DNA from 3 places in the Paenibacillus sp. tmac-D7 genome. Region 1 is predicted to be linked to each of the others. Evidence: riboswitches for the same ligand, from Rfam matches in the RefSeq annotation. Region 1 holds a riboswitch; each other region holds the start of a gene.

Region 1 (5,213 bases):
CACGGACTATCCGTTCTGCATACAAACCGGCTGCGCGAGGGGACGGTCTTCAACGATGTCGTTGGCTTGGCGGCTGCGCAAACGGACAAGCCGTTAGCTCAAATTTATCACCGTAACACCGGTGAGGTTATATTGGATGTTTCGACTCCTGTGAACATTCCGGGGGCGGGAGCTTCGCCTTATAATTTGCGGCTGGGTGTGATCGTGCAATCCTTATCTTTTCAGGCAACCTGGTACACCGTTTACAGTATTCCCTTGCTGATCGCTTTAGGCGGCCTCGGGCTGGCCGATTCGTGGGGGGAACGCGCCGGGGCGGGCCTTCTTGTGCTGGCGGCGTTCGCCGGGACGGGCTTGTATTTTCATCGAACGGTGCTTCAAAGCTTGAAGAGCTGGATGGGCCGCATGAAAGCCATTTCTTCCGGCAAGCTGATGCCCGCTTCGGCAGGCTCCAGGCGCAATGAGCTCGGACAAGTTACGTTTGAGATCAACAAAATTGTGATAGGGATGAGAGCGATCTTGTCCGACATGAAGGAGGCTTCCTCCACCGTGAATAAGATCGGGTCCGAGCAGGCCGACGAAATTCGGCAGCTGCTGTCTTCGGCTGAGCAGCTGGTAGCGAGCATGCAGGAAGTGAGCGCGGGAGCGAATGACCAGCTGCAGCTCATCGAACTTAACGGCAGCCGGATGCAGCAGATTCACGACAGAGTCAGCCGGGCCGGTCAAGACATGGAGCTTTCGGGCAAGATATCCGAGGAGGCCCGGACATCGTCGCATGCCGGGCTGGAGAAGACGCTGGAATTGCGCAATGACATGAATGACCTGCAGGAAACGAGCAAGCGGAGCGTGAGCTCGATGGAAGAGCTGGAGCGGCAATTGCAAGAAATGAGAGAGTTCATCTTGTACATGCGTGAAATTGCCGAACAGACGAACCTGCTCGCGCTGAACGCCGCGATTGAGGCTGCGAGGGCCGGCGAAGAAGGCAGAGGATTCGGGGTCGTTGCCGGCGAAGTGAGGAAGCTTGCCGTTACATCCAATGAGGTAGCGGAACGCGCGATCGGGCTGACGCACAATATGGCGCTGAAATCGAAAGAAGCCGCGGATGCGGTGAAAGCGGAACGGCTTGCCGTAGAACGGGGAATCCGAAGGATTGGCCAATTGAGCGATATGATTCGCCTTGTGGCCGACAAGTGCCGCCTGACTGCGGAGCAAGCGTCCGCGCATTCTGCGGAGATGCGTGAAATTCAGCTTGGGCTTCATTCGATGGAAAGCAGCATGCAGGCGATTCGGGATATTTCTCAACAGTTCACTGCGTCCGCCCAAGCGATGGCGAGCAGCGGAGAACGGCATCACATGGCTACCGAGCTTATTGCGCAGCAAGCGGATTTGCTCAAAAGCATTTCCGGAAATCTGCAGAAAATTACCGGCCGGTTTGTGATGGAATCCTGAAGCCGCCCGCCGTAAGCGAGTGGATCGAAGCGTACGGCGAGATGAGGCCCCGCGTCAGGACCGCGGGCGGTTGGCCCGCAAGAAATAGTTGGACGATGCTTGGGGATCGTGTTATTCTTTGTACATAATTGAATCATTTGCTCGGGTAGATGTCGAACGGGAGGCTAGCCATGCCGGCGTTCGGCGAACAGGGAAGTCCGGTGAGAATCCGGCACGGTCGCGCCACTGTAAGCGGGGAGCGGCTTCCATGATGTCACTGTCCTTCAGTTGGTTTAGGGGGGGCGGTTGGGATGACGGAAGTCCGGCTTCGATCCGCAAGTCAGGATATCTGTCTAACCCGAGAACACCGTCGCCTACGCGAAATTAGGAGAAGGGGGAACGGCAATCCGTCAGGAACGTAATATTGCCTGCAGGTTCATGCGTATCGGCATCCCTTCATAGAGAAGGGGTGCTTTTTTAGTTTAAGGAAGGTCAGTTTCAAGAGAGGGGAACAGGACAACAGATGAAGAGTAACAGATGGATCAACAAGATAAGCATGGTCCTGCTAAGCTGGTGCTTGCTCATATCCATGCTTGGCGGGCTGGCGCCTGCGTATGCGGATGGAGCGGGGAGAGGGCTTGTCACGGTTCCTCAGGCTATAGACGATGCGGCCGGCTACATCCTGGATGCGAATGGAGGCGCGCTTTCCGATTGGGATGCTTATGCGCTGGCTGCAGCCGGGAAGCAGGTGCCGGCTTCGTATTTATCATCCGTCCGCGAGCAGCTTCAGCAGAACGGCGGACGTTACAGCAAGGTAACGGACTATGCCCGGATTGCGTTAGGCGTAAAGTCGGCCGGAGGAAACCCCGAGCAGATCGCGGCCGGGTCTAGTTCGTACAACCTTATTGAGGGCATTTATAACAGCGATGTGCTGACTGCCCAGGGAACGAACGGCGCGATTTATGCGCTGCTGGCCTTGAGCGGCGATGCTTATCACATTCCGTTAACCGCGAAGTGGAATCCCGATAAAATCGTGGCATGGCTGCTCGCGCAGCAAAATGCGGACGGCGGATGGCCGCTTGGGGCCGGAGGGCCGAGCAGCATCGACATTACAGCGTCTGCTGTGAACGCCCTGGCCGCTCATACCGCGCACACCGGTGTCCGGCCGGCGATGGACCGCGGCATTCAATGGCTGTCCTCGCAGCAATTAGCGAACGGCGGATTTTCGGAGTATGGGGAAAATGCGGAAAGCACCGCACAGGTCATTCTCGCGTTGTCCGCTGCCGGACTCGACGCGCGCAGTTCAGGCTTCGCGAAGGCGAACGGCAACCCGCTTACCTATTTATTCGGTTACCGGCAAGGCGACGGCGGATTTGCCCATGTGGCCGGCGGTTCTTCCGACGGATGGGCCACGGTGCAATCGCTTGTGGCGCTGGCGGCCTTCCATACGGCTGTCAACGGTGACAGCGGATCGTATGAGGCGATCCTGACCACAGGGGGCGGAGCGCCTGCCGCAGCTCGCGTGACGGTTCATGTGGAAGGCCCCGCCGGTACGATCGCCGAAGGCTCCGCCGTTGCGGGGACTGCCTATGAGGCTGTGGCTCAAGTGCTGCATGCGCAGGGGGTTCCTTTTCCAGAGAGCGACGGCCATTTCATTCATACGATCAACGGAATTTCCGGTAAAAGCGACTACAGCACCTGGTGGGGGTACAATGTCAAACGCCAGGGCTCCTGGGATTATGCCCGCACGAATAACCTGGGCATGGCTGACTACTCCCTGCGTAACGGCGATGACATTTATTTGTACTATACAGGCATAAGTACCGCATTGGTGGATTCGATTAAGGTGGAGCCGGCGATGCCGGTTGAAGGCCAGGCAGTAACGGTTCAGGTCTATCGGTCGGTATGGGATTATGACGTTACAAGGGACGAGGTCGTCACGGTTGCCGCCAGCGTTTATGTAGAATTGGGCGGGCGTAAGGTGGAGACGGACGCAAACGGATACGCGTTGTTCCCGTCCGGCTTGCCCGGCGGCACCTATCAAGCGGTTGTAACAGGCTATCAAGACGTGCTTGCGCCGAAGATCGTCAAGGATTCCAAGACGATTCAGGTCGGAACGGCGGCGATTCAAATTGAAGGAGCTTCAGGCACTTATGCCGAAGGGAAGGCGAGTTCTCCGAATTTGCTGGAAAGCGTTGTGCGGCTTCTAGATGCCAACCAGGTTCCTTACGAGCTTGAACACGCCAGCTTCGGAACGTACATCCAATCCGTCGGCGCTGATGCCGGGGCTTGGCTCTATGCGATCTACCGCCAAGGCAAGTGGAATCCGGGAATGGTCGGCGCGGATCAATATACGCTGCAGCCGGGGGACCGGGCGGTCGTTTATATTAGCGGATTCGACGCGGAGTGGAACTCGTCGACGTATTTGGTCGATTCGATTGCCTTGAATCCTGCACAGCCTAAGGCTAACGAATCGTTCACCGTTACGGTGAAGAAGACGCTCGCGGACAATAAGCCGGCTTCTCCCGCAGCCGGCATTCAAGTGAAGATCGGAAGCTTGACCGCCACAACAAGCAGTGAAGGCATCGCCACATTCGCCGGATTGCCTGCAGGAACCTATACCCTCGATATATCAGGCTATGTGACCGGTGAGGCGCCGAAAGTGGTACATACCTCGCAACCGGTGACGATTCAACCGAGAACCGGGGGCGGAACAGACGGAGGAACGGGTCCTGTCGTCAATCCGGTCGTATATGTGTCCGTAACCGGGGACAGCAGCATGGGGACGATCCTGCCTTCGACCTCGGTTTCCTTGCAGAGCGGCGACACGCCTTATTCCATTCTGATCCGGGCCCTGGGCGCAGGCCGCGTTCAATCGTCCGGCTCGGGCTCGACGGCTTACGTCCAAGGCATTGACGGACTGCGGGAATTCGACCGGGGGCCGCTAAGCGGCTGGATGTACGCGGTCAACGGCACCTACCTGAGCACAGGGGCGGATTCCACGTCCTTGAAGCCGGGCGATACGGTGGCGTGGCGTTATACGCTGGACGGCGGCAAGGATTTGAATGCCGGCGCGGGTACCGGAGGAACGGGCGCTGTCGGGGTACCGGTGGCGCCGACCGTCCCGGCGGCTGCCGATGTGGTTCAGAAGCTGGAGATGCCGTATAACAACCGGAAGCCGATCCATGAGATCGCGAAGCCGGCCATTGTCTTGAACGCAGACAAGAAAATGACGGCGAATGCCGCCGATACGCTCAAGAAGGACTTGGCGGCCAATACGGTGAACGTGCAAAAAGCGGCAGCTGCCGATACCGAAACCGTCATTGCCGACGCCAAAGCGGAGGTTCAGCTCCAGGTTCCGGCCGGTGCGCTTAAGGAAACGACGAAGCTGACGGTCAGCGAGCTTCCTTCGGCTTCGGCCGGGCGGAACGAGCTCGTTTCCTCGATGTATGAGTTCGGCCCGCAGGGTCAGTCCTTTGATACACCGGTACAAATTTCGATTAAAACGCCGGTTGCCTCGGTAAGTCTGGATCAGTTGGCGCTGGTGTGGCTGGATGAGCAGACGGAGCAATGGATTCCGATTCCGGCCGTCATCGATGCCGAGACGGGAACGGTTACCGGATGGGTGAACCATTTTACGAAATTCGCGGTTATCGACAAGTCCAAAGTGGCGTCGGCTGCGGGCATAGACGTCGGACCTTCCATCGAACGGGCGGCCCAATGGCTGAAGGGCGGCGTGGAACTGAGCGACTGGTCGGCCTATGCGCTGAGCAGAGCCGGCGTGGCCG
Region 2 (5,213 bases), on a different contig from region 1:
ATGTTTGGGAAAAGGTTGTTATTGTATGATCCCCGTCCCTTATTGTTATATTATATGACGTAAAAAACCTGATTTCATTATCATCATTCAACAATTAATGGGGATTTTTATTGTGTCTTTTTAACAAAAAACGATTGATTATAAATATTGTGTCATTTTTTATTACATTGAAATCGTTTGTAAAATCATATGTGCAAAAAAAATAGACCTTTTTCCGGATATTCCGGAATAGAGTCTACTGCTTGTTTTTAACGCTTTCCTGACTAAAAAAGAGGGACCCTAGTCCCTCTTTCCGGTTAAAGATTGATTCAAAATTTGCATTTTTTCAATTTGATCTTTCGTTTCCTTCGTCCCTAAAGCGTGAATTTTTCGATAGATTTCTTGTAAGGCCATATCGTATCCGACGTTGGCCTGGTCGTAATGATAAGGAATGCCTGCCGCATGCGCTCTCCAAAAAGTGTCTATCTCGAAATCTTCCTCGACTTCAAACAACTCCTGAAGCTGCTTAATTTCTTCGTCGGTTGCCTCGATTTCTAATTCATAGGCGGCATCGCCTTGATTAGACATGATCGACCTGGATTGAACCGATACATAATACTTATTTCTCTCCATGTTAGTCCTCCGCGTTAATAAAAATAATACATCCAAATAGCGGCTCCGATCGCAAGAACAATCGGAAACAGCACATAAGCTATCATCATGGGGTTAGCGATGAAGTAATGCTTGACTGAAGTGGGATTCACTCCTTTATCCATTTCTTTGGTTCGCTGCCTCCGGATCAATACAATGGAAGCGATCAAAGAAATAACGATGATCAAGTAAGCCAAAGAAAGCAAAATTTTCAACATCGCATTATCGGACTCCTTAATTTAAAATTATTGTTATTTATTTTTCGTTAAAGAGATAAAAATTATGATTGACGGTTGACTCCTCAATCGGACTATTATTTGGAAAAAAATAAAAAACCTTGATTTCTCAAGGTTTTGTCACACCATTCCCGTATTAATTCCAAACGTCTTGTGCAATATTAACGACAAGACGTATTTTGTCCCACTGCTCCTCTTCCGTGAGAAGATTGCCTTCTTCCGTTGAAGCAAAACCGCATTGGGGGCTTAAGCAGAGCTGATCCAAGCTTACATACTGGGCAGCTTCATGAATTCTTGCTTTGATACGCTCCGGATTTTCCAGTTCACCGAATTTGGACGTGATTAATCCTAATACAAGTTGGATATCCTTTCTATTTACATGACGTAAAGGTTCAAATCCGCCGGATCGCTCATCATCAAATTCTAAAAACAGTCCGTCTACCTTGAGTTTGCCAAAAATAAATTCGGATACGCGATCATACCCGCCACTGGCCACATAAGTAGATTTAAAATTGCCCCTGCATATGTGCATCGTAATCTTCATATCTTCCGGCTTATTGGCTATCGATTCGTTAATAGCCCTGGTGAACAGCTGTGCTAATTGTTCCGCAGAAAAGCCTCTTGCCGCAATTTGTTCCTGACCTTTCTCGGAGAAAAATACGGACCACGAGGTATCATCCAATTGTAAATAGCGGCAACCAGCATCGTAGAAAGCCTGAATCGCTTTTTGATAAGCTGCGATCAAATCATTAAAAAATTCATCATAATTCGGATAAACGTCTTCTTCAATATGCCCTCTAAAAAATAACATGTTCGGACTAGGAATTGTAAATTTAGCAACATGCTTGCCTGCAATTTGATGAAGGAATTTATAATCCTCGATCATAGGATGGTTATGAAAATCTACTTTACCTGTTACTTTCACTCCGTGAGCTTTGGTTTGAACACCCTGAAATTGAATCCCTTGCTCCGTTTCATAGAGCTCAACACCAACAAGCTGCGATAGAAAATCGAAATGCCACCAAGCGCGTCGAAACTCACCGTCCGTCACAGCGGCCAAGCCCAATTTTTTTTGCATGTCAACAAGCCGGACGATTTCTTCATCTTCAATGATACGCAATTGCTCTGCTGTAATTTCCCCATTTTGCTTTTGTAAACGCGCCTGTTTAAGTCGCTCCGGTCTTAAAAAACTACCTACATGATCTGCCCGGAATGGTCCTTTAGCCAGTACTGCCGTCATTTTGCACATCTCCTCTTCTAAAATAGGATGTAGTGAAGCCGGATTCACTCCACATAGGATGATCCAAATGAAAAACCATGCAAAAAAGACATCTTCACCTCAACAAAAAGAAGGAAAAGATGCCTATGATTGCATGTGAACAAGCAGCGGCTCGTCTTTAACACTTTCCTATCTTCCGTAGGTTAAAGCAGTGTTGTCAGAACAGGCAGGTCTCCTGGCTCCGGAATTCACATCATCAGCGGCCTTCCCGATCCACGTTTATCAAGATCAGTGGCAGTATAGCTGAGACTCCTCCGTTACAGTGGCGGGACCGCGTCGGCTTTGCACCGGACTTCCCTATTAAGCTTTAGCTATGGCTAGAGCACCTTGTTCCCACAGGTTTTCAGTTGTAATTAATTAAGATCTTATCCTATTATCCTGTTAATATCAAGTTAGAATATAGCACAGCGATGCTTTATTACATGACTTATGTGGTTGTTCATCTAGCATGCGCTTGCGGCAGATCAGGGAGCTCATTCACCGAAATAACTTCATCGGTTTTCTTTTGGGGCTTCTGCCAATATTGATCGCTACCTGGCAGATCATCGAACCATGCCGCATCTTCAGGGCAATCCAACACTATGAACTTGCCGTATTCGTTATCCCGCGACTGGTGATATTTCAGATAGGCCTTTCCGTTATCAATAGCCAGAATTTCGATTTTGCCGGAGGTGTGACTCATGGATAGACGCACCCTTTTACCTAAGCCTGAAGTGCGCGCCTTGGCTTCTTCCACGATTCGGTACACTTGCTGCAGCGGCAGAACGAACTCGCGATTGCCGGCCACCGGACGATTGACGAAGAAATAATAGGGGGTTACGCCGGCCCATGACAGCTTATCCAGCAGCTCTGCCAATCGTTCGGGGTTATCGTTGATCCCTCTAAGAATAGGCGTCTGATTGACAACAATAGCGCCGGCTTGATGAAGAGCTTCAAAGCCTTTCTTGGCTTCGGCGGTAATCTCGCGAGGATGATTGATATGCGCCATCACATAAATCCGCTGGTTTACGTTTGAATGACGGCGGATGACTTCCAGCAATCGTTCGTCTTCATAAATCCGCATCGGATTAAAAACAGGTATTTTCGAACCGAGCCTTATAATTTTAACATGGTCGATTTCTCTTAACCGGCTCAGGATGCTTTCCAATTTGGCTGTTGCCAGAATCAAGCTATCTCCTCCGGTAAGCAGCACGTTGTTAATTTCCGGATGACTCGCAATGTAGGCTAGACCGGGATCCATATCTTTCGTCGCTTCATGAACGTCATTGCGAAAGAGTCGCTTCCGGAAACAATATCGGCAGTATGCACCGCATACTTCAGAAACCAGCAAGAGAGCCGTAGTCCGATATTTGTGCTGGCAGCCCGGCACTACGTAATTGGTATCCTCATCGGAGGCATCCCAACGCCCATATTCGGATAACTCCCCTTCATTAGGGATGACCAGCTTTCGGATCGGATCTTCAGGATCGTCCCAATCAATCAGGTTCAAATAATAGTCGTTCACCCGAAATACAAACTTATCTGTAATCGGTTTAAGCTTCTTTCTTTCATCCTCAGGAATTTCCAGTATCTTATCAATATCCGTTATATATTTCGGCTGTGTCATATTTGCTCCTCCTACTACGAGTTTTTTCAAACCACAGACCTGATCTGGTTCCCTCCTTTTCCTGGAATAAACGATTTGTGCTTTCTTTTAACAAGTAAAACAAAAAAGACCCGATCGAGACGAACGATATCGCAGCATGGCGATAACCGATCGTCATTCGAAGGGTCTTCAAACAAACAAAAAGACCCTGATCTCGGGTCAATAGATGCAGGTTAATGCAGACCCATCTCCTGCTGACGAGGTTAGCTGCCGGGCTCGGGAAAGATGGTTCCCTACATCGTTACATGATTCGCCCCAATTACATTGGTTCCCCCGCTTTCCGATTCGAAAACCGGAAATTAAGCGTACGTTTATGATATACAAACATTTTTGATAAGTCAAGGAAATATGTTTATCTGGTTTCCCGATGTAAGGTGTGTCTTTGGAGACGCGGACAATATTTGCGCATTTCCAATCGTCCGGTTTGATTCTTTTTGTTTTTTGTCGTCGTATAGTTACGATCTCCCGTTTCCGTGCAAGCCAATGTTACGATTACCCTCATCCTGTTCACCTCCTCTACAGTTGCCAATTACCTTGATTGCTCGTCCTCAAGCTCAGCGAATATTTCCGCGCATCGTTGCATCAGCAAGCAGAAAGAACGGTTGTGTCCGATAAAAAATGAAGAAAGATCGTACCGGTTCCGGCGCGGCTCCCATGTTACAAGCAGACGGTGTCTCATCCGTGTCAGGGCCAGCTGTACGAATCGATCCGCTGTCGCCGAGCCGGTGATGGTTATATACGCATAGAGCGAATGATCTTCAGGTTCATCCAATAAACTTACGCCTGCGCAAGAAAATTCCGTCTGGATGCGCGTCCGCTTAAGGAGGGTAAGAGCCATAAGCAGTTCGGCATCGACCGGGGTGTTCCCCAAAATAACGGTTTGTTTGGGACGCTTTCTTGGCTTCGCCCGCTGCACCCAACAGGCCAATTCCTGTTCCCGGCGTTGCCATTGTGTCTGGGAGTGATGACTAATGATCGTCTCATCATCGTTTTGTGTGCTCTTCTTCAATATCACACCCCCCCATGTAAACCGCTATAAACCCAGCACGCAGGGTTAGGGCACAATTCCCTGACCGGATGTTAGCATTTTTGTCACTGCAACTTGGACCGGGGCCGTTCACGACAATAATATTTGTAATTTTTACGATTACTTCACATCATACCTTAACCTTAACGGCCAGTCAACTGCGAAGCTTGAAGTTTTTACCTCGCCGACGAGTTTAGGCTGATTTTGCCAGCTCCATAGATCCTCTCGGTCTTCCGGTAACTTCGCAACGGTTATGCAGGCGGGTCTTCTCCTGCACAACAAAAAGAAGTCTTTCCAAGATCGAAAGACTCCCCGTCAGCAAGGCATTTTAAGATATTGCCTTGCTTGCTCTTTTACATTCGCTACTTTTGCAGGTGTGATAGGTGCCCATGAAGT
Region 3 (5,213 bases), on a different contig from region 1:
GTTCTTCTCGGACGTGCATGGAGGGGCCAGCATACCTTATCGTCGTTCATCATGCAGTTAGGCCAGCTGTCCGGACAGGCGGCGCCGGATGGGGCAGCCGGGATGCCGGACAAGGAAGAAGAGGTGCGCTTCGCGATCAAACGGGAGCATGCAGCGGTACCGGCCAAGGATGAGCTCGTTCGTTCAACCGTAAAGGATGAGATCGTCGAAGAAGAGGAAGAAGTGGAAGAAGTGGAAGAAGCTAAGAGCGGCGGTTTTTGGAAAAAATCGCTGATCGGCATGGCCTTGTTTACGGTGGCGGCCGTGACCGCGGTCGGCGTGTTTCTATTGTTTATGGAGCTCGGGATCGGCCGGAAGTCTCCGGACTCGCAGCAAACCGCCGCGAAATCGGGCCAGAGCTCCGCTTTGCCGGAGACGCCGTCCGCAGCGAACCCGGTACCCGCGACACCGGCTGAGCCTCAGTCATCGTCGGAGGCGCAACCCGGAGAAGGTCAAGCCGTCACAGCGCCGCAGCTGGTCGGTCTAAGCAAAGAAGAAGCGGAGAAACAGGCGCTGGCCGCCGGTCTTCGGTACCAGTTTTATATGGAGAAAAACCCGCATTCGGCAAATACGGTGTTTCGTCAAAGTCCTGCGCCGGGCACTCCGCTCCAGAAAGGCGACAATGTATCGTTCTGGGTAAGCAAAGGGCCTTAAGCAGACGAAGAAGGACGGGAATTCCGGGCGTCAAGACGCACCGGATATCCCGTCCTTCTTCTCTTTGTCGATCGCTTCAGACATTGTTTTATCGGTTAGATGGGCGTAAATTTGTGTCGTTTCGGGCGAGGCGTGACCGAGCTGCTCCTGCGTTTTGTACAGATCGTTGCGCAAGTAATAGTCCGTCGCGAACGAATGGCGCAGTTTATGAACCGATAAGTAAGGTTTGCCGAATCTTTTGGCATATTTGATCACCATTTCCTGAATCGCCCGTTTGGTCATACGCTCGCCTTCCTGTTTGCCGTTAGCCAAAGCAAGGAAGAGCGCCTTCTCGCGTTTCGGCGCTTTGTAGACAGAGCTGCGAAGCTCCAAATAACAGGCCAGATCATCTACCGCGTCCTGCCGGAAATAGACGGGCGTTTTGAACGTCTCGTCGTTCTTGCCTTTGCGGAACGCATAAATAAGCTTCTTCTTCAAATCGACGTCCTCGACGTTCAGGTTAACGACCTCCGACACGCGCAGTCCGGAGTTGAGGATGAGGCTCACGAGACAGGCATCGCGTGTTTTATTGATCTCGTAAGCATAGGTCGCCTGCTTGTTCGATGCCACGTCTTGGCCGTAGCCCGTCTTCACATAGTCGATAAACTCGGCGATCTCCGCCTCCTGCAGCAGCTTGCCTTCGAGCTTGGCCGCCGAGTCTTTCGGTTTATGCGTCCGTTTAATTTCCACCTTCGCCATGACATTGCGCTTGAGCAGCGGGTAGAAATTCTCGTCCTCGGCGATTTGACTCAAATAATGAAACAACGAGCGCAGCGAGGACAGCTTGCGGGAAATGGTCGTTTTCGAATTGGCGTTCGTTTTGCGCATGGCGAGGAACATCTTGTAATGATCGATGCTCTCCATATGCAGCCGCTCGAGATCGAGGAGCGGCACATCTTTCATTTGTCCGGCCGTACTCAACCCTTCGGCGAGCAGCCAGCCGAAGAATGTCTCGTAATCCCTCACATATTCGAGCAGGGAAGAGGGAGACAAGTCGGGCAGTTTATAATTAATGAATTTCTCCACGTACCAGGGCATCAGCGGGATTTTTTTCTCCAGCTCCAAACGGTCTTTGACTTTGATTACGTTCATCGGGCCACGCTCCTTAACTGCCTGTATTCAGCAATTAGTTAACATAATTATAATTATGTATTGTTTTGTTGGTTGACAGCTGCTTGAACCGATCGCTGTACCCGTTATTTTATCACAATTGCAGGAAATCGGTTAGATATGGGGGTTGAATTCACAGGCAGGTTCGTGTACATTAAGGCTAGTCTTACACAAGTGCATATTGTGGGAACAGGTGCTTCAACTTCAGGTTGAAGCTTAATAGGGAAGTTCGGTGCAAATCCGATGCGGTCCCGCCACTGTAACAGCGTAGTTCGCAGCCACGAAGCCACTGATTCGCAACCAGATCGGGAAGGCAGCTTGCGGGCGTCGATGCTGGTAGCCAGGAGACCTGCCTGTTCTGACGACACTGATATACCTACGGACGATAGGGAGGTGTTAGGAAGCTGCTGCGATCGGTTTTCGTACGGAGGGTGAATGGCCCCTTTCGTTCCGAAAGTTTATCAGGATAAGAAGCATTTCTAACCGTCTACGGTTGGGAATGCTTTTTTTGTTGCACAAATTCATGGGAGGAGATTAAATGAAATCATCCAAAGTCTTGTCAATGATCGCGGTTATCATCGGATTTATCGTTTATTTTGTCGTGAACGAGCCGCAATCTGCTAATGCGATGCACATCATGGAGGGATTCTTGCCGCCAGGATGGGCGATCTTCTGGTGGGCGGTGTTTATCCCGTTCTTCGTGCTCGGCGTCCGCGCCATTGCCCGGATCACGAAGACGTCGCCGGAATTGAAGCTGCTGCTCGGTCTGGCGGCTGCGTTCACGTTCGTACTGTCCGCCTTGAAGCTTCCTTCGGTTACAGGCAGCAGCTCTCATCCGACCGGAACCGGTCTCGGCACCGTGATGTTCGGGCCGCTGCCGATGAGCGTGCTCGGTTCGATCGTTCTGCTGTTCCAGGCTTTGCTGCTCGCACACGGGGGATTGACGACGCTGGGAGCCAATGCGTTTGCGATGGCGGTTGCCGGCCCGATCGTCGGGTTCTTCGCCTACAAATTCATGGTGAAGACGACGGGTAAAGAAGTGTGGGCCGTCTTCACGGCAGCCGCTCTAGCCGATTTGTCGACGTATTTGGTAACTTCCGTGCAGCTGGCTCTGGCGTTCCCTGCTGCAGAAGGGGGCGTTGCCGCCTCGTTCATGAAATTTTCGGGTATTTTCGCCATCACGCAAGTACCGCTTGCGATTAGCGAAGGACTGTTGACTGTGCTTGTCTGGAACTGGCTGCGGTTGCACCATGCCGAAGCTTTGTCGGTTGTGCGGCATACAACGAAAGGAGTCGATCATTCATGACCAAAAGGATGAAAAACGGGCTGCTTATCGCCGGCGTCGTGCTGCTGAGCACGCTTCCGCTGCTTCTTGTCGACGGAGAATTCGGGGGAGCCGACGGGGCGGCCGAGGATATGATCCGCCAGCTGTCGCCGGCCTACGAGCCTTGGTTTGCTCCGCTGCTGGAGCCGCCTGCGGAAACCGAGAGCATGCTGTTCGCTTTGCAGGCCGCCGTCGGCGCTGCCGTGATCGGGTATACGGTCGGGCTTTATAAAGGAAACGCCGCGAAATCTAAAAACCGATGATCCATACGATCGATAGCTTGTCGTATACCAATAAGCTGCGGCACGTTTCCCCGATGTGGAAATGCGGATTTACGGCCGTGCTGCTGACGCTTGCGTATGCGGCGCAGCCTGCGGTTCAGGCTGTGATCTTCTGTTGGATGCTGGTCTGGACGGTCGGTTACGCGGGTATCCCGTTAAAGACGTACAGCTGGTTGTTCGGCGCATCGTGCTTCTTTTATGTGACCAGCTTGCCGGCGTGGGTAATCGAGGCGGCTTCGTCCGCCGCAAGCGTCCGGCCGGATGCGCTGCTGGCTGTTCCGGTATTTCGCGGGTGGTTGTATATTTCACCGGCGGCCTTGGTTCAGGCGGTGGAAGTGTTCGTGCGGATAGCCGCCTGTGAAGCGTGTTTGCTGTTCATCGTCTTCACGATTCCGTTCCCGGAATTGATGCAGGTGATGAAGCGGCTTCGCATGCCTCAAGCCGTGCTTGAGCTGATGGTGATTACCTACCGGTTCTTGTTCCACCTTTCGGATGCCGCACAAGGAATGATCGCCGCGCAGCGGGCACGGGGCGGACACGCAGGCTTCTGGCGCACGCTGCGGGACGTCGCGGCCTTGCTCGTACAGCTGTTTGCCAAGACGATGCACCGTTATCGGGGGTTGTCACAGGGTCTTATGTCGCGGGGATTTACCGGAGAGCTTCACTTTATGCCTTACGAACCTAAGCCGATTCCAGGACGTTACGGAGCCGAAGGCATTCTCGGTGCTGCGACGCTCGCGCTGCTCAGTATTTGGCTTCGAGTGGGGGGAGTGTGAGAGGATGAAGCCGATATTGGAAGCTTCAGATGTCACGTTCACGTACCCGGGCACTCAAACGCCCTCTCTGCGTCAGCTGAATATACGTATACCTGAAGGAAAACGTACGGCAATTTGCGGACCTAACGGCTCGGGCAAATCTACGTTCTTCCTGCATGCCGTCGGTATTCACCGGCCGAAGTCCGGAACGATGCTTTGGAAGGATGCGCCTTACGTTTATAAGAACGAAGACCTGCAGCGGCTTCGCCGGCAAGTCGGTCTTGTGTTTCAAGACCCGGAGCAGCAGTTGATCTTACATACGACTTACGAGGACGTATCGTACGGGCTGCGCAACGCCCGCCTGGAGGAGCAGGAAATACGCCGGCGCACCGAACGCATGCTGGATGTGATGGGACTTACGCCATGGGCGGAGACTCCGCTTCATCAATTGAGTCTGGGTCTAAAAAAACGCGTCGCCTTAGCCGGCGTGCTCGTGCTTGAGCCTGAGCTGCTGCTGCTGGACGAGCCGACAGCCTATCTGGATCGTCGTTCGGAGCATCGGCTGGTGGAGGAGTTAAACCGGATTCATGGACAAGGGATCACCGTGGCGATGGCCACCCATGATTTGAACATGGCCTATGCGTGGGCCGATTGGATCCTCGTCATGTACGAAGGAGCGTGCGTCATGGAAGGTACGCCGGAGCACGTGTTCATGGAGGCCGACGTGCTGGCCGCTTACGGATTGGAGCTGCCGGCGCTCGTTGAGCTGTGGAAGGCGCTGCCCGCTGACAGAAGACTCGGCGCCAAGCCTCCGAGGGACATCGCCGCATGGAAGGCGATGCAGGAGACGTGGCGCTGAGCCTGGTCTTGCGCTAGAGGGTCGTCGAACCGTAAGGGGCGGCGGCCCTTTGTCGTTATGAGATGAGGAGATTAACGTTTGCTCTTCTTGCGCTGTGCGATTTCTTCCGTGACGATATAAGCGAGCTCGTCGTTGCCAAACAACGAGAGTAC

Evidence for each region. Region 1 has a riboswitch for cobalamin ahead of FKP33_RS17435 (S-layer homology domain-containing protein). Riboswitches for the same ligand answer to the same signal wherever they lie in the genome.
Region 2: linked by a shared signal. The riboswitch ahead of FKP33_RS03685 (5-methyltetrahydropteroyltriglutamate--homocysteine S-methyltransferase) and the one ahead of FKP33_RS17435 (S-layer homology domain-containing protein) in region 1 are both predicted to bind cobalamin.
Region 3: linked by a shared signal. The riboswitch ahead of FKP33_RS09665 (energy-coupling factor ABC transporter permease) and the one ahead of FKP33_RS17435 (S-layer homology domain-containing protein) in region 1 are both predicted to bind cobalamin.

The regions. Positions count from the first base shown of each region.
Region 1 is NZ_VIDW01000026.1:1,474-6,686, reverse strand. Features, by position in the region: gene FKP33_RS17440 (methyl-accepting chemotaxis protein) at 1-1,446, shown strand, start outside; cobalamin riboswitch at 1,577-1,796, shown strand; gene FKP33_RS17435 (S-layer homology domain-containing protein) at 1,949-5,213, shown strand, end outside.
Region 2 is NZ_VIDW01000003.1:202,200-207,412, reverse strand. Features, by position in the region: gene FKP33_RS03695 (hypothetical protein) at 280-612, opposite strand; gene FKP33_RS03690 (hypothetical protein) at 627-848, opposite strand; gene FKP33_RS03685 (5-methyltetrahydropteroyltriglutamate--homocysteine S-methyltransferase) at 1,003-2,106, opposite strand; cobalamin riboswitch at 2,294-2,491, opposite strand; gene FKP33_RS03680 (KamA family radical SAM protein) at 2,585-3,751, opposite strand; cyclic di-AMP (ydaO/yuaA leader) riboswitch at 3,970-4,106, opposite strand; gene rpmG (50S ribosomal protein L33) at 4,143-4,292, opposite strand; gene FKP33_RS03670 (hypothetical protein) at 4,320-4,805, opposite strand; gene fur (ferric iron uptake transcriptional regulator) at 5,146-5,213, opposite strand, start outside.
Region 3 is NZ_VIDW01000010.1:90,617-95,829, reverse strand. Features, by position in the region: gene FKP33_RS09675 (PASTA domain-containing protein) at 1-693, shown strand, start outside; gene xerS (tyrosine recombinase XerS) at 724-1,824, opposite strand; cobalamin riboswitch at 2,017-2,213, shown strand; gene FKP33_RS09665 (energy-coupling factor ABC transporter permease) at 2,381-3,148, shown strand; gene FKP33_RS09660 (energy-coupling factor ABC transporter substrate-binding protein) at 3,145-3,429, shown strand; gene cbiQ (cobalt ECF transporter T component CbiQ) at 3,426-4,223, shown strand; gene FKP33_RS09650 (energy-coupling factor ABC transporter ATP-binding protein) at 4,228-5,061, shown strand; gene FKP33_RS09645 (hypothetical protein) at 5,133-5,213, opposite strand, start outside.